3 regions of the Anaerobacillus sp. QJM3NY_32 genome follow, and region 2 is predicted to be linked to each of the others. Evidence: riboswitches for the same ligand, from Rfam matches in the RefSeq annotation. Region 2 holds a riboswitch; each other region holds the start of a gene.

The links. A riboswitch is a leader RNA that binds a small molecule or an ion and turns the genes downstream of it on or off. The one in region 2 is predicted to bind S-adenosylmethionine.
Region 1: it holds a riboswitch for S-adenosylmethionine, as region 2 does, so the genes downstream of both, mtnK (S-methyl-5-thioribose kinase) here and AC0VYH_RS11950 (homocysteine S-methyltransferase family protein) in region 2, are expected to answer to the same signal.
Region 3: it holds a riboswitch for S-adenosylmethionine, as region 2 does, so the genes downstream of both, AC0VYH_RS13745 (Na+/H+ antiporter NhaC family protein) here and AC0VYH_RS11950 (homocysteine S-methyltransferase family protein) in region 2, are expected to answer to the same signal.

What each region holds. Positions count from the first base shown of each region.
Region 1 covers NZ_CM149684.1:711,673-718,818, forward strand. Annotated here, with positions in the region: gene AC0VYH_RS03905 (ABC transporter permease) at 1-428, opposite strand, end outside; gene AC0VYH_RS03910 (sugar ABC transporter ATP-binding protein) at 484-1,992, opposite strand; gene AC0VYH_RS03915 (sugar ABC transporter substrate-binding protein) at 1,989-3,122, opposite strand; gene mtnA (S-methyl-5-thioribose-1-phosphate isomerase) at 3,119-4,183, opposite strand; gene mtnK (S-methyl-5-thioribose kinase) at 4,184-5,395, opposite strand; SAM riboswitch class I at 5,510-5,646, opposite strand; gene AC0VYH_RS03930 (carbon-nitrogen family hydrolase) at 5,733-6,515, opposite strand; gene AC0VYH_RS03935 (aminotransferase class I/II-fold pyridoxal phosphate-dependent enzyme) at 6,624-7,146, shown strand, end outside.
Region 2 covers NZ_CM149684.1:2,262,053-2,269,198, reverse strand. Annotated here, with positions in the region: gene AC0VYH_RS11950 (homocysteine S-methyltransferase family protein) at 224-1,273, opposite strand; SAM riboswitch class I at 1,353-1,462, opposite strand; gene AC0VYH_RS11945 (DUF3895 domain-containing protein) at 1,555-2,544, opposite strand; partial or broken gene AC0VYH_RS11940 (5'-nucleotidase C-terminal domain-containing protein) at 2,666-3,472, opposite strand; gene AC0VYH_RS11935 (hypothetical protein) at 3,731-4,168, shown strand; gene AC0VYH_RS11930 (S-Ena type endospore appendage) at 4,337-4,831, shown strand; gene AC0VYH_RS11925 (hypothetical protein) at 4,851-5,231, opposite strand; gene rlmN (dual-specificity RNA methyltransferase RlmN) at 5,368-6,435, opposite strand; gene AC0VYH_RS11915 (CPBP family intramembrane glutamic endopeptidase) at 6,656-7,146, opposite strand, start outside.
Region 3 covers NZ_CM149684.1:2,613,311-2,620,456, forward strand. Annotated here, with positions in the region: gene AC0VYH_RS13735 (hypothetical protein) at 1-16, shown strand, start outside; one part of gene AC0VYH_RS13740 (IS3 family transposase) at 77-1,029, opposite strand; one part of gene AC0VYH_RS13740 (IS3 family transposase) at 1,029-1,413, opposite strand; gene AC0VYH_RS13745 (Na+/H+ antiporter NhaC family protein) at 1,579-2,874, opposite strand; SAM riboswitch class I at 2,945-3,048, opposite strand; gene AC0VYH_RS13750 (alpha/beta fold hydrolase) at 3,242-4,081, opposite strand; gene AC0VYH_RS13755 (YolD-like family protein) at 4,243-4,572, opposite strand; gene AC0VYH_RS13760 (Y-family DNA polymerase) at 4,587-5,843, opposite strand; gene AC0VYH_RS13765 (M4 family metallopeptidase) at 6,366-7,146, shown strand, end outside.

The DNA of each region.
Region 1 (7,146 bases), 1.6 Mb from region 2:
GGCATATTGTTGTAAATGGAAAAACCTTTCGTATAAGTTAGTTGAATCCCATTCACGATATACATAACGGCTAGCGTTGCAAGAAGATCAGGGATTCTTATTTTAATTGTTATGAAGGCATTTATTAAGCCAATCAATACCCCGATCAGAATAGGAATGAGTAGAGCGACGAGAAGTTCTTGCCGATACCAGACTAAGGCAGATGCGCTCGCAACAGTAGCGAGACTAACGGTTGAGCCAACAGATAAGTCAAAACCTCCAACAATTAATGTAAAGGTAACACCGAGTGCAACGAGTGTCACAATTGAAATGGAGCGAAGGATATCCGCAAAGTTACTGTAAGTAAGAAAGCGATCGTTAAGAATAGTGAAGATGAGAATAAGTCCAACGATGACGAGTAACGTACCATATTTGACGAAAAAGCTGATCACTTTATCCTTGAATGGTGAGGCGATCCCTCTTTGATTTTGTGTTTGTACGAGTTCAGCTGCTGATTTCAATCTTCCTACCTCCTGTAGCTGCTTGCATAATGGCTTCCTCTGTCATCTCTTCACCTGTGAGCGTGGCAGTAATTTCGCCATCGTACATGACAAGGATTCTATCTGATAGATCAAGAAGCTCTTCGATTTCGCTGGAAAAATATATAACCCCTTTCCCTTGATCGGCAAGCTCTTTTATTAGAGCTATCACTTCTGCTTTGGCTTTCACATCAATGCCTTTTGTTGGTTCATCAAAGAGAAATACTTTCTGATCATCGTATAACCATTTTCCGATAGCTGCTTTCTGTTGATTTCCCCCACTGAGATGATGGATCGGTTCTTTAGGTGAAGCTGCTTTAATGCCGAGCTGAGTTATTTGCCTGGATGAATAATTTTCCTCTTTTTTTCGATTAAGGAATCCTCTGAGTGAATGACGCCGTAGAGAAGGGAGCGTTAGGTTTTCTGATAATGAGAAATCGAGTAGAATACCCGATTTTCTTCGCTCTTCTGGTACAAGACAAATCCCGGCTTTAATCGCGTCAGCTGGAGAGCGAAAGCGGTATGTTTGGTTGTTAATGTGAACACATCCTCTTGTATGCTTTGTTGCTCCAAAGAGGGTTAATGCCGTTTCCGATTTTCCTGCACCTACAAGTCCTGCGACACCAATGATTTCTCCATGATTCAATAAGAAATTCACTGTTTTTCCAGTTTCGGGTATAAAGAGATTCTCAGCCCGCATTAAAGCATGACTCGTGCTCTTTGTTTGACGGGGTTCTTTTTTTCTAAGGGTTGATCCAACCATACTGGAAATGATCTCATCCGCTGAAACAGTTTTTGTTTCAGCGGAAAGATGAACTTTGCCGTCTCGTAAAATCGTAAAACGGTCGCTTATTTCTTCTATTTCTGGCATGCGGTGAGAAATGTAAATCATCCCCACGCCTTTCTTCTTCAGTTTGTTAATAAGATGAAATAATAGCTTTGTTTCCTCTACACTAAGTGGAGCAGTTGGTTCATCCAGGATCAAATATTGCGTCTCCTGTGCCATTGCTCGAGCAATTAAGATCATTTGTTTCTCTGACAGCGAGCATTCGCAAGCCAGTTTATCAGGTGTTAAAGTAATACCGAGAGAGTTAAGTAAATCTCTTGTTCGTTGCCGTTCTTTGTTAGAAGAATAGCGTTTGAAAGGAGATTTATTCATTGAGTCAGCCCAAATATTTTCAGAAACGGATAGGGTAGGAAACAAAGCCGTATCGACTTCTTGTACAACCATTCCGATGCCAGCTTTTTTTGCATCGGAAGGTGTATGAATCGGTAGAGGTTCTCCGTTAAGTAAAATAGAACCGCTGTCTCGTTCATAGTCTCCACAAACCATTTTCATAAGCGTGCTTTTACCAGCTCCATTCGTACCGAGCAGGGCGTGCACTTCGCCTGAACGAATCGTTAGGGAGACGTTTTTTAATACAGGGATATTTCCGAATGATTTAGAAATGTTTTGAATGTATAACTCACTCATTTGCTATCATCCTGTTGCGTTAATTTCTCCATCCACGGAGAAATAGCTGCGTCAGAAGAGCCCCAGTCATCGACGTAATTGCCTAATTCACTCATTGAAATGGTTTCGTCTGGTAAATCAGATTGTTTTACTAGATGCGGATCAAGTGAGAAAATCTCAGGCGTTTCTTCTCCAGCAATTTTCTGATAAGCAAAACGTACTTGAACACGTCCTACTTCCGCCGGATCAGTAGCGGCAGATGAAAGCCATGGGCTATTATCCTTTTGCATCATTTGGAGATCTTCGTCACTCATGTCGATGCCATAAACTTTGATTTCTTCTCGACCAGCTTGCTCAATGGCACGAGTAGCGCCTTTCGCAAATTCATCCCATGGGGCAAATACAGCATCAATATCTCCTTTGTTTGGATATTGCTTTAGAATAGTTTCCATTTGGGTTTGGGTATCAAGAGCTGTATTAGCACTCGCGGTCCCGAACTTAGCGATTTCATTGATTTCTGGATAGCGCTCCTGGAAGGCCTCATAAATCGCATTTCGTCGCTCCATGGGCGCAAATCCTCCTACCCACACATAGACAATATTTCCTTCACCATTTAAATCTTGAGCAAGCGTTTTTAATGTATTCCATGCAAGACTATAATCATCTTGATCAATAACTGTTACACCTGGCACGTTAATATCGCTATCAAACACAACGACAGGTATGCCTTTATCAACGGCTTTTTTCACTCCAGCTTCGAGTGCATCTGCTCGGCCATGATCAATTAAGATCGCATCGACTTTTTGGTTGATGGCTGTATCAAGGTGTGTAGCCATTTTGGAAAGGTCATTATCAGCATTATAAACTTGAACGCTTCCGCCAAATTTTTCAACCTGATCTTCAACTCCTTTTACGTACTGGGAAGAAAATGTACCGAGGGATGCTTGCATAATCGCTGCTATTTTGATAGGTTTTTGAACTTCTTTTGGAATGTCTGAAGAAACTTTAGACGTTTCTTCACCCGTGTTCGTAGTTGCCTCACTTGATTCCGTATTGCTTGCTTCTGGTGCACTTACGGCATCTTGCTCACTCGTACAAGCTGCAAGCACGACGAGAAGAAGAATGGATAAAATAAGTCCTAAGCGTTTCATGAATGTACCTCCGTGTTTTTAGCGTGTGGGAAAGCAAGATGAGCAAGGTTTTCAGCAGACGGTGTTCGAACGATACCGTGCTCCGTAATGATTCCGTTAAGTAATTCATTTGGCGTCACATCAAAAGCAGGATTAAATACACCAATGTTTTCAGCTGCAACACGTTCACCTTTATAGTGCGTGACTTCTTTCGTGTCTCGCTCCTCAATCGGAATCGCTTCTCCGTCAGGGATCGAGTAGTCAATTGTTGAGATGGGTGCAGCAACATAAAAAGGAACGTTGTATGCTTTTGCGATATGGGCAAGGCCGAGCGTACCAATCTTATTAGCTGTATCACCATTTGCAGCAATCCGATCAGCACCAACAATTACTGCAGCGATTTTCTTTGTTTTTAATACGTGAGCTACCATACTGTCTGTAATAAGCGTAACGTCAATACCAGCACGCTCAAGCTCCCATGCGGTTAATCGAGCACCCTGTAGAACTGGTCTGGTTTCCGTCGCAATTGCAGAGATGGAGAGACCGTTTTCCTTTGCCAGATGGAGAGGCGCAAGAGCAGTCCCGTATTTTGCTGTTGCGATCCCACCTGCATTGCAGTGTGTGAGGATGGTATCCCCATCATTTAATAGCTTCAGACCATGTTCTCCAATACGCTGACAGACAAGTTCATCCTCTTTATGGATAGTAAGTGCTTCGTGCAGAATCGCTTCTTTCATTTTTTGAACTGTTGGTAAGGAAAAGCTAGCTCGGATGATGCGATCGATCGCCCAAGAGAGATTAACTGCAGTGGGACGAGAGGAGGCAAGATATTTTCCTTGGTTGACTAGCGCTGTCTTGAACGCTGTTGCTTCGTTTGTTTGAACATGCTGACTCCAAAGAACAAGACCATACGCTGCGGCGATTCCAATGGCTGGTGCTCCGCGGACCACAAGGGCAGAAATGCTATTCCAGACATCCTCGATTGCCGTTTGCTTAAGGTAGATCTCTTGTTGTGGAAGATGCCGTTGATCGAGGAGTAAGAGATGATCACCTTTCCACTGGAGTGATGAGATAACAGTCATTTAAATGACCTCCTTGATTGCTTTAATGTATTGTTCAATCGAAGTGATGCTTTTTCGGTCTAAAATAAGTTTTTTTCCAAGGGTAAGCGCCTTTTTTTCCACAGCGAGTTTTACTCTTGGATCACTGATCGTCTCGATCTCTTCTACATGAGCAAGTCCAATCGTTCTTCGGATGATTTTACAGCCGGAAAATCCAATGCTATCGACAAAAATAGATTGTAGAAGAGCGTCTAGGTATCCTCTCGAATAACGATTATCTTCTGAGAGATGGTCGTCCCATAATGATCGGAAAGTAGATTCAAATACGTTCCAAACCTCGGTAGTGACGCCAAATAAATAAGCGAGGTATCCTTCTTTCTCTTCTTCTGATCTATGGGCCTCCTGCGACAGGATACTAAGCGCAATATTGGCGATAAAAGCACCGACATCAAAACCAGCTGGCCCATAGAAAGCAAATTCTGGATCGATTATTTTGGTTGAGCTTTCCGTAACAAACAGGCTACCTGTATGTAAGTCCCCATGTATCAAAGCTTCTCCTTTTGTTAAAAAAGAGTGTTTGAGGGAGGCCACTTCAGTGAGGAAATCGTCATCTTCCCAGAGCGATTCAACATCTGCTCGAAGCTCTTCTGTAAAGGCATTGCTTTCGGCATTATAGAAAGGATCTGAAAATACGAGGGTTTCTGTTATGCCACATAAGTCTGGATTACTAAACCGTTTGGCAAGCTCTTTCTTATTTGCCGAACCAAGACCGTAGTCAGAAGTGAAAAAGAGCGTATGAGCGAGGTAGGTACCGACGTTTCTTGCAAGTTCAGGATATATACGTCCTTCAATAAGTCCTTTGCGTAAAATAGTGTGCGTTGATAAATCTTCCATAACCGTTGCGGCTTTTTCAGAGTCATGCAAATAAACGATTGGAGAAAAGTCAGGAACGAGCGAGTGAGCTTGCTTGAGCGCCTCGCTTTCAATTCTGGACCGATCAAGTGTAAGCGGCCAGGATTCGCCAACTACTTTGGCATAAGGCAAGGCTTGTTTGACGATCCAGGATTGTCCTGTTTTCTTGTGTTGAACATGAAAGACATAATTTAAATTGCCATCGCCAATTTCCTTTACATGAACAGGAGCGGTGCGATCCAAAAGCTCGTGATGCTCTAAAAATTGCACAACTGTTTCGCTTGTAAACGGTGTGTACCCTGAAGTGATCTGAATACCCATGTAAAATTCCCCTTTCAACTATTTATGGTTGTTGTATTGCATGAAGATCGGAATTTCGGCATAAAAAAAGCCTCTTTCCGAAGAAAGAGGCTTGAAGACAGAGATACTTCACACCTCTTATCTTCCAGAATGAATATCATCCTGTTGGAAGTAGCACCGTGCCATTTAAGTCATCGATTCATCTGGACTTTAAAATAGGTCGGTTGCTGGGCGTCATAGGGCCAAATCCCTCAGCCTGCTCTTGATAAGAGAAAGTTTATGAAATTATTTTACAATTTTTTCGCTTGAAATGTATGTTACATAGAAAGGAACATGTTTGTCAATAATATTTTGAATATTATTTATAAATATCTGGACGTCGATCTTCAAAGATAGGAATGCGACTCCGGATTGATGACATTTCCTCTTCGTCAATAGAACCTGTTAAAATAACCTCTTCTTCTCCTGCTTCTGCGATAATTGTTCCCCACGGATCAATGATCAATGAGTGTCCTCCAAACGTATTATCAGGATCTTCCCCGACACGATTACAAGCAATCACGTAGCACTGATTTTCAATCGCGCGACTGATAAGTAATGCTCGCCAATGATCGGTGCGTTGCTTTGGCCATTCTGCTGGTACGAACAATACTTGGGCACCTTCAACTGCATGAAGGCGAAGCCACTCAGGAAAGCGAATATCATAACAAATGAACCCGGCACATGGGAGTTCTTCAAGTGTAAAATGACTTTTTTCATTTCCAGAAACGAGGAATTTCTCTTCATTCATTAAACGAAACAGGTGCGCTTTGCTATACTCATGAACGAGCTGCCCATCTCGATTGAACACAAGCATGGTGTTCGTTACTTCGCCGTTATGATGCTTAGCGATGGAGCCCCCGACAATATTTACGTCGTTTTTTTTGGCGAGGCGAGATAGAAAAGCAATCGACTTTTCTGCATCAGTATCTCCAATTTCATCAAGACGAGATAAATCATAACCTGTGGACCACAATTCTGGTAAAACGATGATATCTGGTTTGTCACTCACCGCCTTAGAAACAAGCTCTTCAACTTTAGAGAAATTCTTTTCTGGATTGCCAAAAGCAATATCAAATTGCAACAGGGCAAGGTTTTTCATTGATTTGTCCTCCTTACATGTTTAGAAATTGACCTTTACATGGTTGTGTATCCAAGATAACATAACTTATTAGAATTTCTCGAAAATTTTAACAGGATGTGATTCCATTTGAAACAATTTCAAACTTCAGATGCACTTAAACGTTTACCAGAACAATTTTTTGCGAAGCTTGCTGGAAAAGTGAACCGTTATGTAGAGGCGGGATATGACATTATTAACCTTGGCCAAGGAAATCCTGACCAGCCGACGCCTGCACATATTATCGAGTCTTTGCAGCAGGCAGCTGAAAACCCTGCATACCACAAGTATCCGCCATTTAGGGGGCAGCCTTTTCTGAAACAAGCCGCGGCTGAATTCTATAAGCGAGAGTTTGGTGTTGAGCTTGATCCGGAGAAAGAGGTAGCCGTCCTCTTTGGTGGAAAAGCTGGCCTTGTAGAAGTCAGTCAATGTTTGTTAAATAAAAGTGACGTGGCGCTCGTGCCAGATCCTGGCTATCCTGATTATTGGTCTGGAGTTGCGATGGCTGAAGCGGATATGCAAATGATGCCGTTACTTGAACAAAATGATTTTCTGCCTGATTATAGCGCGATCCCAGAGAGTGCTCTTGCAAAAGCAAAGCTCATGTTTTTAA
Region 2 (7,146 bases):
TATCCTATCAAATGCATAAATCATTGTATTCGTTACTCTTCTACAGATACTGTTACTAATCATCGCCAACGTTATCAAAAATAATCAGCTTATAGAAAAAATGTAGTAGATATAATATCCTATGTATGAATGTATTTTAATACTGTAGTACAGGTGTACAGATAGGGTTTTTGGTAAAAAAACAACAACCGGAGAAATTAAGTTCTCCGGTTGTTGTTATAAATTAGGCCTTTGTTCGATAAGCCGTATTGTGATCTTTCAATGTCTCATCCGTTCCAAACAAAAAGTGCTTTTCCATATTTGGAGAATATACCGAGTTTACAGTTGTTCTGCCAACTGTTTCAGCCACCTCTCGCAGCATACTTGGAGAAGCCCCGCAACAGAGTCCGAAGTAATTGACGCCAACCTGCTTTGCTTTCTTAGCCCATTCCGCTAGTTCATAGCGATTGCAATAAAGCGGGTCTAAAGAGGTTGGAAAGGTCGTCTCTGTTGGCAATGTACACGCACAGCCACCGTCTGGTAAGTTAAAGAATGTTGGGTGTTCTTCTGTTGTACGATAAGGGATTGGAAGAGCACCAACATAGCCGTTAACAGACTGTCTAATTTTTTCAATGTAAGGCTGCATTGTGGCAGGCCCTCTAAAACAATTCATGCCAACAACTAGTGCACCTTGCTCTTCTAATAAACGGCAAGCTTCCTCAACCGTATAGCCGTCCCTTAAAATGTTCTCACTCATAAGTCCGAGTGTAATCACAGCTTGAAGACCTTGCTTTTGAATCTCTTCTAGCGCTATTTTGGCTTCTTCATAGAAGTAGAAGGTTTCGCCGTTGATGAAATCAACGCCTTCTTCTTTGCTCCATTTCACCATTTCAGCAAAAATTGACCGAATTTGTTCCTTACTTTCCTCATCTTCAGGATCAAATAAGTTTGTATTTGAAATGTTTCCAGCAACTAGCGCTTCTTCTTCAGGGTGTTCCTTCGCGACTTCTTTAGCCAGGCGGATGGCTTGTCTATTGAGCGGTTCTAACAAATCTTCTTTTCCAATAATCCTCATTTTCTCTCGATGACCATTATACGTAAAAGCAAGTACGACATCTGAACCTGCAAGCATATAATCACGATACGTTTGTTTTAGCGCTTCAGGGTTGTCTAGGGCAACTTCGGGTACGAATGATCCTGCTTGTAAATAACCACGACGCTCTAGTTCAAATAGATAACCTTCCCCGCAAATAACTGGACCATCTTGCAATCGTTCTTCAAGTGTTCTTTTCATGTGTAACAGCTCCTTTTCTGGATAAAATAAAAAACCCTCTTCTTAAACAATAAGAAGAGGGATTGCTAACATAATCCTCCTCTTATCTTCCAGGTGATATCACCTGTAGGATTTGGCACCAGCTTCAACTGAAGTTGAAAGGTTGCCGGGCATCATAGGGCCTATTCCCTCCGCCGCTCTTGATAAGAGTGTTGATTTAATTTTTGAACATGTGTGAAATTATAGACCGGTTAACTGGAAATGTCAATCACTTATCTGATAATTACGAAATGTTAGGATATTCACTTGCTTTTCAAACGATAGATGCGATCTTCACGCCCTATCGGCTCGACTGACATTGATCCAGATGCAACAAATGAATCGAGGTAGGTACAAACAGCATAATAAATTTTTGGTTTCTTTGTGGAGTATCTCTTGTCTTGTACCTTTCCTTCCTTAATCAAAAGCTCACAAATCATTAGGGCGCTTTCCATACCTTGCTGAATATAAGAGTCTACCTCTTCCTGTGTTGTAAATGAAAGGTCCCCTACAAAATAGGTTTCCTTAGGTTTCTCGCTTGTCTTTTCTTGTAAAGGTTCTTGAACATCTTCCGCGAACAAATCAAAAGCGCCTTGTAATTCCTCTTCTGGTTTCGGTTCTTCCTGGTTGCTTTTCGGGTTGACTACTTGTTCTACAGTGTTGCTTCCTCTTTGAAGAGCTTCTTTTTCTTCACGATAAGATCTGATTAAACTGTTTAGCCTTTTTTCTTGTAAATCTAGTAATGGAAGATTTAATGAAAGTAGCTGTTCAATGTCTTGTGGAAGGTTCAATCCTTCAGGAATGTCGTATGTAGGATAGCCGTTCTGTCTTTTCAACAGTAGCTCATCCAACTCATAATCTATTTCCATAAATCCCTTCACAACTTCTCTCACAATGGAAGCGGATAATCCGGTATGCTCTTCGAAATGATTAATCCCGAAACGCCGCGTTTCTCCTGTTTTTGCATGTCGAACAACATACTGATACCGTAAAGAGCGACCGCACTCACATTTTAAATCATCTGAAACGAAGCCCGCATCGATGTAATCTTCTAGTATCCAATCATCAAGCAGCATCCTGATTTCTTCATCCGTTGCCCCACTTGGAATCATCCGCCCTTTACTTCTAGCAATTACATTCGCAAAAGCCGTTTTTTTACCGCGTTTAAGAAAATTCATTACATACGTTTGTTGCTCATTTGTCAGATCTGAAAAAAGCTCATCTCTTTGGGTGCTTGTCAGGCTTTGTGTCATATAAATCCCTTTCTGTACGATAGTAATGCCATTATATCAGTAAATATTCCAATATTGTTTGCATCGGATAAATTCTTAAAATAAGAAACGCCAATTCTGATGAATTGGCGTGAATTCGTTCTTAACGATGGCGGCCGTGCTCGCCCTTATGATTATGATGATGCTTTTCTTTTTTCTGTTTCGTTAAGTCGAGTGTATATTTAGCGAAACCATTTTCTGTTTCATCAACAAAATGAATCGTTTGAATGCTTTCCGCATAGGTTTTGGCTTGTAACGAGGATTCAAAAGTGACGTTCAGTTTCTTCTTATTGACTGTGTGAAATGACCAGTTCTGATCAGCTGTTGGATTAATTGTCTTGTTTTCAAGAATATAGTCAATTAAAATTTGTCTATTTTCATCAGGTGAATCAATGACAATATTCGAACCGTCTAAGTGCGGGAAATGCCCACCGCCTGTTGCTCTGTAATTATTTGTAGCGACGATAAAGAACATATCTTTCGTTACCTTTTCTCCGTTGTATTTTAGCGATTTAATTCGATTCGCATCAGCATTTACTACACTCCCACTCATATCATATTTCGCCGGTTCAGTAACATCGATTTGATAGGTAACGCCATCAATCACATCGTAGTTATAAGAAGGGAAATCAGGATTAATTAAAGGCTGTTCCTGTTTATCTTTTTTGTTGATCACATTAAATTGGCCTGCTGACATTTCAAGCCAATCCTTCAGTTCGTCACCATTTAACAGCACCGCTTTCAGTGTATTGGGATAAACGTAAAGATCAGCTGTGTTTTTAATCGCAATGTCCCCAGCAGGAATATCTGTATAGTAGGACGAACCCCCTCGACCGCCCGCTTTAAATGGAGCGCCTGCGGATAGAATTGGAATACCTTCATATTCGGTACCCTGAATATTCATATGTATTCCCCCTTAAGTATTGAAGCATTTTACCCAATGTTAGTTTACCTATAATTGTTAATAAATGTTTGGAATTCAAATAAAAATTTTGAAAATAGTAGAAAATGCTTCAGGAGACACGGGTGAATGGACCTAATTAAACATTTTTTCAAGTTTAATCAACTTAATTCGTAAAACTTGGACATCCGTTTATACATGTACATATCCTGGGACATACATTGAGGATGTAAAGAAAAAATAAAAGTCTTCAGGAGGAAATATTTTATGTGTAATTCAAACTCAGCTTCATCGTTTTGCTGTCCTGCCCCTTGTTCCACTCCGAACTTCTTTGGTAACAACCCAACGTTAATGGCTATTAAAAGATGTCTTCCAATTCGTACTATATGTCAAGATGAGGCAGCACCAGTTCCAGTTGACCTGCTAGTTGCTCCAGTAGGTACTCCAGCACCTTCACTAGCTAGTGGGTTTTTATCAATTATTAACACTAGTTCAGTAGCAAATGATTGTGTTATGACTCTTATTGTAACGGACGATACTGGCGCTGCAACGGAGTATACGATTGATGCACAATCTTCTTTAGTATTAGAACTAACGAACGTAACGTTGGTTCAAATTCAGTGTACTTCTGCTGCACCTCCAACTCCAGATGTTTTCTGTACAGCTACAGTTGAAATGGATCTTCAATATACGGCAGGACTATAATATATTGCACTCGATGAAGTCTTACGACGGAGAGTGTTTTTTTATATAGTAAACCATTATTAGGAATTATTATCATACTTAATTTTTAAAGTCTACTTGGACGCTTATCTATACAAAACAAATGTCCATGCATTTACTATATAAAAGGAAGTTTAAGGATGTGCTCTTATGTCAAGAAGTAAATCGTTGTTTCAAGAAGATCACCCCTTATGTGAAAAGCGTCGCCCCCATCAATCAAAGGGAGAGCTGGTAGAAGAAAATATCTGTGGTGTCTTTCGAATTGATCCACTTCTCAATCCTTATGCCCCAATATGGGAGGCGGTTGGAGATATAGGACCAGTATCAGGAACTCTATCAATTTATTACGATGGTGGGGTTTGTGAGGAAGTTGAGGTATTAATAGATCACTGTCATGAACCCGCATTTTATGTGCCAGAGGGGAATACGAGAACGAGAACATATCAACAACTTTATAAAGTAACGATTGTTGCAAGAGATCGTCGAAAAGAAACCGGTTCTATTCATCACCCCCATGGACATAAGAAGCACTCCGTCTGTACGGGACGCTATTGTCTAACTATTTATTACCATGTAAATGGATATAAAAAGAAGTCACATAAGAAACAAGACTGTGTGAACAAAGAGTGTCATGGAGGGTGCTGATCTATTCTATCAGCCCTTTCTATTTTCTTTCAGGCATAAACGATAAAGATCCTCTCGCCCCCACGACAATCCTTTTTGAAATGATTTGACCATTCTCTTCTTCAAAAATGAGATACAATTTATCATCATCAATTTCTGCATTGAGATAGGTAGCAGATGGATAGAGCTCTTTTAAGCTTTCCTCATAATAAACCTTCACAAGATCACCATTTTGATCATAAACGTCCAATCTTGATAATTGATCGTTCGTCATGATGACGTGAAGATAATTGTAACCAGATCTTACGCTTGCTTCCTCACCACTTAATTCGAAAGGTGGATTTGAGCGGTTATAATCGGAAGAAATACCTGAAGCAATCCATAAAAAGAGAAAACAAAGGACAATAATAAATCCTTTCATAATTCATCTCCCATATATAAACATCTATTTTCTAAAAATAAACGTTTTTGTTTACAGTGTATGCTTCCCCCGTTTGAGAGTGTGTCACCTACTATACATAAAAAAGACGCACCGTTAAAGGTGCGTCTTAATTGAATTATTTACCTGCATTTTCAAGTTTCTTTACTTGTTTACTGCGAAGCTGACCGCATGCAGCATCGATATCTGTTCCGTTCTCATGACGGATCACACAGTTAATACCGTTTTTCTTAAGCGTATCATAGAACGCAAGAATCGATTCTTTTTCACTACGCTGATAAGAATGGTCATCAACTGGATTGTATGGAATCAAGTTTACGTAAGAAAGATGACGTTTGTCAGCGAGAAGATTGGCAAGTTGTTTCGCTTCTTCTACGTGATCATTGACGTCTCTCAACATAATATACTCAAACGTAATTCTGCGGTTGGTTTTCTCAAGATAGTAATCAATCGCAGGCATTAATTTTCCAAGTGGATAAGCCTTATTGATTTTCATAATCTTCGTACGCAGCTCATCATTAGGAGCATGTAGAGAAATCGCAAGGTTCACCTGAAGATCTTCATTGGCAAAGTCGTAAATTTGCTTCGCAAGACCACTTGTTGAAACCGTAATGTGGCGCGCGCCAATACAAAGTCCTTTTTGAGAATTAACGATGTGAAGGAAATCCATCATATTATCATAGTTATCGAAAGGTTCACCGATTCCCATAATAACAATATGACTTACGCGTTCTTCTTTCGCCTTTTCATCAAGTGCGTGTTGCACATTCATGATTTGCTCAACAATCTCACCGCTTGTAAGGTCACGGCTCTTCTTAAGAAGTCCACTTGCACAGAAGGAACAACCGATATTACACCCTACTTGTGTTGTTACACAGACAGATTGACCGTAATGGAAACGCATGAGTACCGTTTCAATAACGTTTCCGTCTTGTAATTTGAACAAGAACTTGATCGTACCGTCAGAAGATTCCTGCTTGATTTCTTGAGTTAATGTCTGGATCGCAAAGTTTTCTTCCAAAAGTTTGATACAGTCTTTGTTTACGTTATTCATTTGAGAAAATTCTTTAACACGCTTTTTATAGAGCCAATCCCATACTTGGGAGGCACGGAATTTTTTGTGACCACGTTCTAGCAACCATTCAGTTAGCTGATCAAACGTTAATCCGTATATAGATTCTTTCATTTATAACCCTCTTTTCAATTCTTAGCCATTCAGTCTAATATTACTAGAAGTATAACCAAGTCGCAACCGCTTAGTCCAGAATAGTGAAGTGCATTATTTAAAATAGCGTATGTTTTCAAGAAGCTTCGCTCGTTTACCTATTAGACTGTAACATATAGTGACTACGTTTATAAAACAAAGAAAGACTTCTCCCTTCTGGAAAAGTCTTTAATCGTGTTACTTACAGTAATGGAATAATAACTAAAATGAGTAAATCAAAGAGGATATGTGATAATAATGGCACCCAGAAGTTCTTTGTTTTTTCATAAAGCCATCCCCAGGCCATCCCACCTCCGATTGCAGCTAGTACTAATAAATACGCATCGGAATAAAGATGAGCCGTCGCATATAAAATGGTCGCTATAAGGATGGTGTCTCCCTCTTTGTACTTCTTTAACTGTTGCTGAATATATCCTCGCCAGTAGATTTCTTCTCCAGGAATGACGATCAGAACAAGACTAATGAAATGCCAGGCTTTTACGGGTTGGACCACATCATAAAACCGCTCCATCTCTTCGAATAAAGAGGGATAAACCCACTTGATTCCCTCTATCCCTACATAGGAAAGTATATATAGAAATAAGGCACTAATGACGATATAAAGCCAATGCTTGAACGTGATTTTTTTGAACTTAAGTGCGCCTGTTTTAATACTTAAGAAAATTAAGATGG
Region 3 (7,146 bases), 350 kb from region 2:
ACAAATCGAAGGATAATAAAAAAAGCAGGTAGCTCAAATTAATATGTACCCTGTGTAAAGGACAGTTTAAAAAAGACTAGGCAACATTAAGAAGATGATTCCTGTATTGAACAGGGGTCATCTTTTTTAAGTTCCACTGACATCTATCCAGGTTGTAATACATCATATAACTCTTAACTTCACGTTTTAATTCGATTAGTGTTTGACAAGGTTTTATTGAGGCTTCGTCTTTAAAGTGACCAAAGAAAGATTCCTGTGGGGCATTATCCCAACAGTTTCCTCTTCTAGACATAGACTGATCTAAACCGTATTTCTTTAGCTGTTTTTGGTAGGTAGGGTGAGTATAGTGAAAGCCTTGATCAGAATGAATAAAGGCATTCGCATCTAGTTTTGCTTTACGGTTGTTTTTAAGTTTTACTAACGTATCTGTCGCTAGATCGAGCGTAATTCGGTCAGACACATGATAAGCTAGGATCTCATTCGTAGAGCCGTCCTTTATGGTAGATAGATACGCTTTCTTCTTATTTCCATAAAACAAATAGGTAATGTCAGTTAGAAGTACTTTCCCTGGGATGCCTTGTTTGAAGTTTCGCTCAAGTTTGTTTGGTACAACGCTGTGCTCTTTCGTTGCTTTCGCCATACGACGATAGGGATTCGCTCTTCTGATCGGACATACGATTCCGTATTTTTTCATGATTCTGCGTATGCGTTTTAAGTTATAGGTTATTTGATACTGGTTAGCTAGCGTCATCTTGATTTGACGTGCCCCTTTTTTTCGCTTTTTAAAGGCATAGGCTTTTAGGATCCAGTCTTTTAAAACTTGGTCTCGCGCCTCGTTTTCTGTTCGACGCTTTCGAGCACCTTCAGTGAAATAACGATAATAACCAGATCGTGAGACACCCACTACGGAACATAAGTATCGGACCATATTTTTAAGTTGATACTCATGGATGATATGGCGGATTAATTCAAACTTGAGAGAAGCAGCTAATTTTATCTCTTTTTTCCCATCCCCTTTTCCATCATTTCGAGCTTTTTTAGGAGATCATTCTCTGCTTTTAATAGGTTATTTTGAGCTTCTAAACGTTTGTATTTTTCCTCTAAAGACAGTTCCTTATCTTTGGATCTTCCGGAGCTTTCTTTACGAGTGTCAGTAAGTCCATTAATCCCTTTGTTTTTATAACCCTGTCTCCACCTTCTCGCGGCAGAATGTACTCTTTCGTGTCCGAGAGTATCGACATCAAATCCATTTTCTTTAAAAATCTGACTCGGTAGTTTTCCTTTTTCATACTCCGTAATGAATATTCGCTTAAATTCATCACTGTATGTGATTCCTTTTTCACTAACTGATTTCACAAATTTATTAGAGGCAAGTGTTTTGACATCTTCCTCTGAGAATACTTTCTTACTCATTAATAATCATTTCCCATCGTAGAATTTGTCCTCATTATACATAAAAGTACCCTATAGGGCAGACTTTTTTTAAGTGTCTACTCTATAGGGTACATATTAAATTGAGCTACCTGTTTTTTAAATGCTCATATCAAATTTTAATTCAAGATTCTGTTTACTATCACTTTAGCCCTTTTTCGAAATAGAAGGATAGTTGATGAAAATCGCAATAATTCCTGCAATAGCAATGAGGATTGGATAAATTGAATACGGTAGTAGAGCGAGTGGCGAAATCGACGCAAGACCTGCTACTGCAAGCACCTGTGCCCCATATGGGAGCATGCCCTGTATACTACCTGAGAAAATATCAAGAATACTAGCAGACTTTCGTGGGTCTACCCCATATTCTTCGGAAATGTTTTTCGCAAGTGGCCCCCCCATTATGATCGAAATGGTGTTGTTAGCTGTTGATAAATCAAGCACGCTTGCGAGACCGGCGATACCAAACTCTGCTCCTCTACGAGAAGTTACTTTGCTCAGGATTTTGTCCAATACGTATTGTATTCCTCCGTTATGCTTAATGACTTCAATCATCCCTCCGATGACGAGAGCAATCATGGCAAGGTCTTCCATCCCTTTTATGCCCTCTGTAACCGTGGAGATCAGTTCACTCATTCCAAATGTTCCGTTATATAAACCTACAATCCCAGCAAATAAGGTACCACTTACAAGTACAATAAGAACATTAACACCAGCGATCGCTGCGATCAGTACACCTAAATAAGGGATAATTGTAACGAAATCAAATGCGTGTTCTCCTCCAACCGTTGCTTGCTCTCCCATCGTTAAAGCACCATAAATAATGGCTGTTACAATAGCAGCTGGCAAGACTATAAAAAAGTTTACTTTGAATTTATCTTTCATTTGCGTATTTTGTGTGCGTACTGCCGCAATCGTAGTATCTGAAATCATAGAAAGATTGTCACCAAACATTGCCCCACCTATGACCGCTGATAAAGCCAGTGCCGGGGCAACTCCGGTTTGCTCTGCAATTCCAATTCCAATGGGAGCAAGTGCTACAATCGTTCCCATCGATGTACCCATCGAAATAGAAATAAAACAGCCAATGACAAACAAACCTACGATTAAAAGATTAGCCGGTAGAATTGATATACCTAAATTAACAATCGAATCTACTGCTCCAATTTTTTCAGCTGTTCCGGCAAACGCCCCAGCCAGTAAAAAGACCAAAATCATTAATATGATATTCGTATTACCTGCTCCACGACAAAACACTTCCACTTTTTTCATAAAGCTTTCTTTTCGATTCATCGAAAGAGCTACGCCCGCCGCAATTAGAGAAGCGAGAATAACAGGCATACTATAAAAGTCCTTTGTTATGATAGCTGTACCAATAAAAAGCACAATAAATATTCCAAGGGGAAGTAAAGCCAGGCCGTTCCCCTTTATTTCTTTCTCCATTATTCATGTCTCCTTCATCTTTTATTCTGTCTCAATAAAAAAAGCCCACTTCAAGAGAAGAAGGCTTTTGCACTTATCTCTCAAGATTTCTCTTGCTGGAAGCAGCACCTTTCTGATGATCAGAGGTTGCTGAAGCTTCTTTGGGCCAGGTCCCTCCACTTCTCTTAATAAGAAATATACAATTATTAATGAGCGCATGCTTCATTTTACTTTTTCATAACGAGCTTTACTTTATCACGCATTATTCTGATGAGTCAACTTTGATTAACTGCATCAAAATAAACTCCTCATCCTTTAAGGAGTTTACCTGATTAACTAGTCTGGTTCAAGCTTTGTATGACTACCAATTTTTGCAATAGATCAATCTTTATTTTCCTAAAAACCACTCAATATCCTTCATAATCGATTCCGGTTTTTCTTCTGGTAGAAGGTGACCGGTTTTTTCATAGATGATCAGTTTAGCATTTGGGAGATCCTTACTGAGACGCTTCCCAATTTTCAACGGCACAACTCTGTCATTTTCTCCCCATATTAGTAGGCTAGGTGTATGAATTTGATTTAGTTCAACTTCTGACAAATCTCCTTCGCGATCTCGAATCATCCTAACTAATGACCGAAAGATACCCTCATTGAAGAAAGGTTGGATATATCCATCCATCATTTCTTCATCGATAAGGGAAGGATCATAAACACAATTAAGCAAATTTCCTCTAACACCTTTTCGATAAAGCCACCTTTTCAAGTATACCGAGAAAAAAGGTAAGTACGATGTATACACTAGACTCTGTTTAGCCTTTTCAAGATATCCTGAACTGCACAGTAAAATATTCTTACTAACGAGATCATCTTTCATAGCCGAGGCTCTCATTGCTACTTGCCCACCCATAGAATGGCCGATCATAACAGTATGATCAATTGAAAGCCTTTCTAAAAGTTCAACCACCACTTCCGCATAATTATGATAAGAGTGGACAAAACGATTAGACTTTTCACTTTTTCCGAACGGAGGAAGATCAATGGCAACAACAGTATATGCCTTTGTTAATAATGGTATCAATCTTCTGAAGCTGAAGCTCGACGATAGAAAACCGTGAAGAAGCGTTAATACTGGCCGATCGACGGCTGTGTCATTTCTATAGTATTCATAGTGAATATCAATTCCTTTGATCTTTTCCGTATTTTGTTTAAGATTTTGAGCTAATAGCATCTTTCATCTCACTCCGGATTTTGAATTCATCTGATCTGATTCACCCTTCGTTTCTAACCAGACAGGATGGTCTCACTTATTCAGGTTTGACTTTATAATTATTTTACCCCAATCCTGAAATGAAAAACTTTTTTTACATCCGAGAGGATACTCCATTTTTTTCATTCTAACTCTACGTGCACAAGGTCCAGCAGCTTTATCGTTGTCCTTTTTTCATTATGGTCAATAATACGCAGTTCTTTCGTAAGTGGATCTACATAGTCCACATATCCAAAGAGAGTTTTCGTTTCTCCCCCACTAAAGTGTTGAAAACAAAGCGAGTTGTGATTGGCCATTGCTTCACATATTGTTTCATTCATTTCCGCCATTCTTTGTTCATCAAGTACCGGCTTTTCACTTTTTTTCTCTTCGGTTTTCCAATCTCTTAGCTCTTTCACATGCTCAGGTAACATCATTGACGTCCATTTTATATTTCCGCGATCACGAATCACGCTTCTTCCCCCTTCTATGCTTTATGACCACCCACAAGTTTACTTCTATGCAGTGCCGTACCGGCCTTTGTGTATGAAACGGCACGAAGCAGCGCATCTGAGCCATATTTCTCACGGATCGAATCCATCACATATCCGAGATCCCGCTGCTTTGGGCGTGACGCGTTAAATAAGTCCAACTGCACTTCTTCATCATTGCAAATATTTGAAAGGGTAATGGAAATCTTACGAACCGTTTTTCTTCCAAAGAACTCCTCAAATAACTGAAGACATACATTGTATATTTCGAGCGTAATAGCAGTCGGGCTGTGGATACTCCTTGAACGGTGAAAGCCACCCCCGCCTTCTTCTTTACTATAACCAATCCCAAGGCTAATCGTACGCCCTGCCTTCCGGGCTTTTCTCGCACGTCTTGCAACTTCTTCACTCATCTCAAGAATGACGTGTTGAATGTCTTTTTCGTCATGGTAATCTCGCAACAAAATTTGGCTTTTCCCATAGCTAATCTGTCCCTGCATAATCGGCGCACCCATTTCAGAAAGATCGATGCCCCACGCATGATGATAGAGCTGATTTCCCATAATACCGAATTTTTCTTCTAGTAGATGTAGCGGGTAATGCGCAAGCTGCTTTACATTCATAATCCCCATTCGATTTAACGTTCGCTCGACACGCGATCCGATACCCCACATTTGACTTAGCGGGGAAAGCGGCCAGAGTTTTTTAGGAATATCTTCATAAGTCCATTCTGCAATCCCTTTTTCTTTCGCTTCCAGATCGAGACAAAGCTTTGCCATTAAAAGATTTGGGCCAATCCCTATGGCACATGGTAATCCGAATGTCTCTCTTATTTCATTTCTGATCTTGTGAGCTACTTCAAATTTGTTCCCCCAAAGTCGTTCTGTCCCATCAACCTGCAAAAACGATTCATCAACGCTATACGTATGGATACATTCTGATGGTACATAACGATGAAAAAGCCTCGTTATTTCCATTGATTGTTTTAAATATGAAGACATTCTCGCATTAACGATATGAATGTTTTTATTATTTGGAATTTCAAATAGTCTGCTCCCTGTTCGTATTCCAAATTCCTTCTTTAGTGCCGGAGACGCTGCTAGCACAACACTTCCCTGTCGCTCGGTATCACCAACAACCGCGAGATAGCATGTAAGTGGATCAAGCCCCATCTCTACTGCTGAACAACTTGCATAAAAACTTTTCATATCAATACATAGGATTGTTTTCTTTGGAAATTTAGAATAATCCATTTGTATCCCCCCTTCTCCTAATCAAAAGAACGTTTGTTCCCTTTATATATACCCGTATTTTAACCGAATATACGTTCTCTTTACAATAAGTACTTTCTTCCAATCATAAAACGATTCACTTAGCATCACCCTTTTTTCTAAAGTAACGAAAAGTACCGGAAGAAGAGTAACAATGAACTTAACGATATTCACTCCAAAGTTAGTCATCAGAGCACATACGTATTGGAGATCCTACACTTGTTCCATTAACAGATAGGGAAGTAGAAATACTCGCGCATCAATCTCTAAACGCACAGAAAAAGAACCAGGATATGCCGTTTCATATGGTCATTAACGCCATTATTTATTAGCACACCACCTCCTGAGTCTAAAGAACCAATACCTTTTTTTAAAATAACAGGTATATCTCCCTATAACTCTATCCAAAAGGATAGGTCTTAACTATCAAAATAGTTTAAATAGTTTGAATACTAAATCTTTTATGGTAATGTTAGCTCATCTTAATCACGAGGGGGATATAGAATGGGAAAGAAAAAAAATTTACTTTCAATCGGTTTATCAGTGGGGCTCGTTAGTACCATGCTCGCACCATCCTCAACATTTGCAGCAGCAGATACGAATATGAATAAAGAAACAGGAACACCTACTTTTGTTTCAGGAAAACTAACAAAAGCAAGCTCTCAAAATGCCAATCAAGTACTATTTGATTACTTGAACGAACAGAAAAACCTGTACAAGTTTAGTGGATCTTCCGCTAAGGATTCCTTTAAAATCCTATCAAAAGAAAAGGACGATCTTGGTTTTACGGTTTTTCGATTACAACAACTTCATGAAGGAACACCTGTTTATGGTTCAACTCAAACGGCTCATGTTGATGAAAGTGGTATTTTAACAGCCGTATCAGGTACAGTTATTCCAGACCTTGGGTCGAAGAAAGAGCTTAAAAAAGCAACAAAATTCAAGAAACAGGACGCCGTTAAAAAAGCAGAAGAAGATCTCGGTTTTTCACCAGCCTATGAACAAAAACCCGAATCCAACCTTGTCGTCTATACTGAAGGAGAGTCTGCAACGTATGCTTACCATGTGACCTTGAACTTCCTCTCGCCTGAACCGGGTAACTGGCAATACATAATTGATGCAACAAGTGGTGAAGTTCTAACAAGCTTCAATGCTCTACACGAAGCAAAAAAAGAAGGAGTCGGCAAGCCAGGTGGTGGTGATAATGTTACCGGAACAATTAAGACGGCAAGTGGAACTGGTGTACTTGGTGATCAAAAAACGTTCAATACGCTACTTTCCTCTT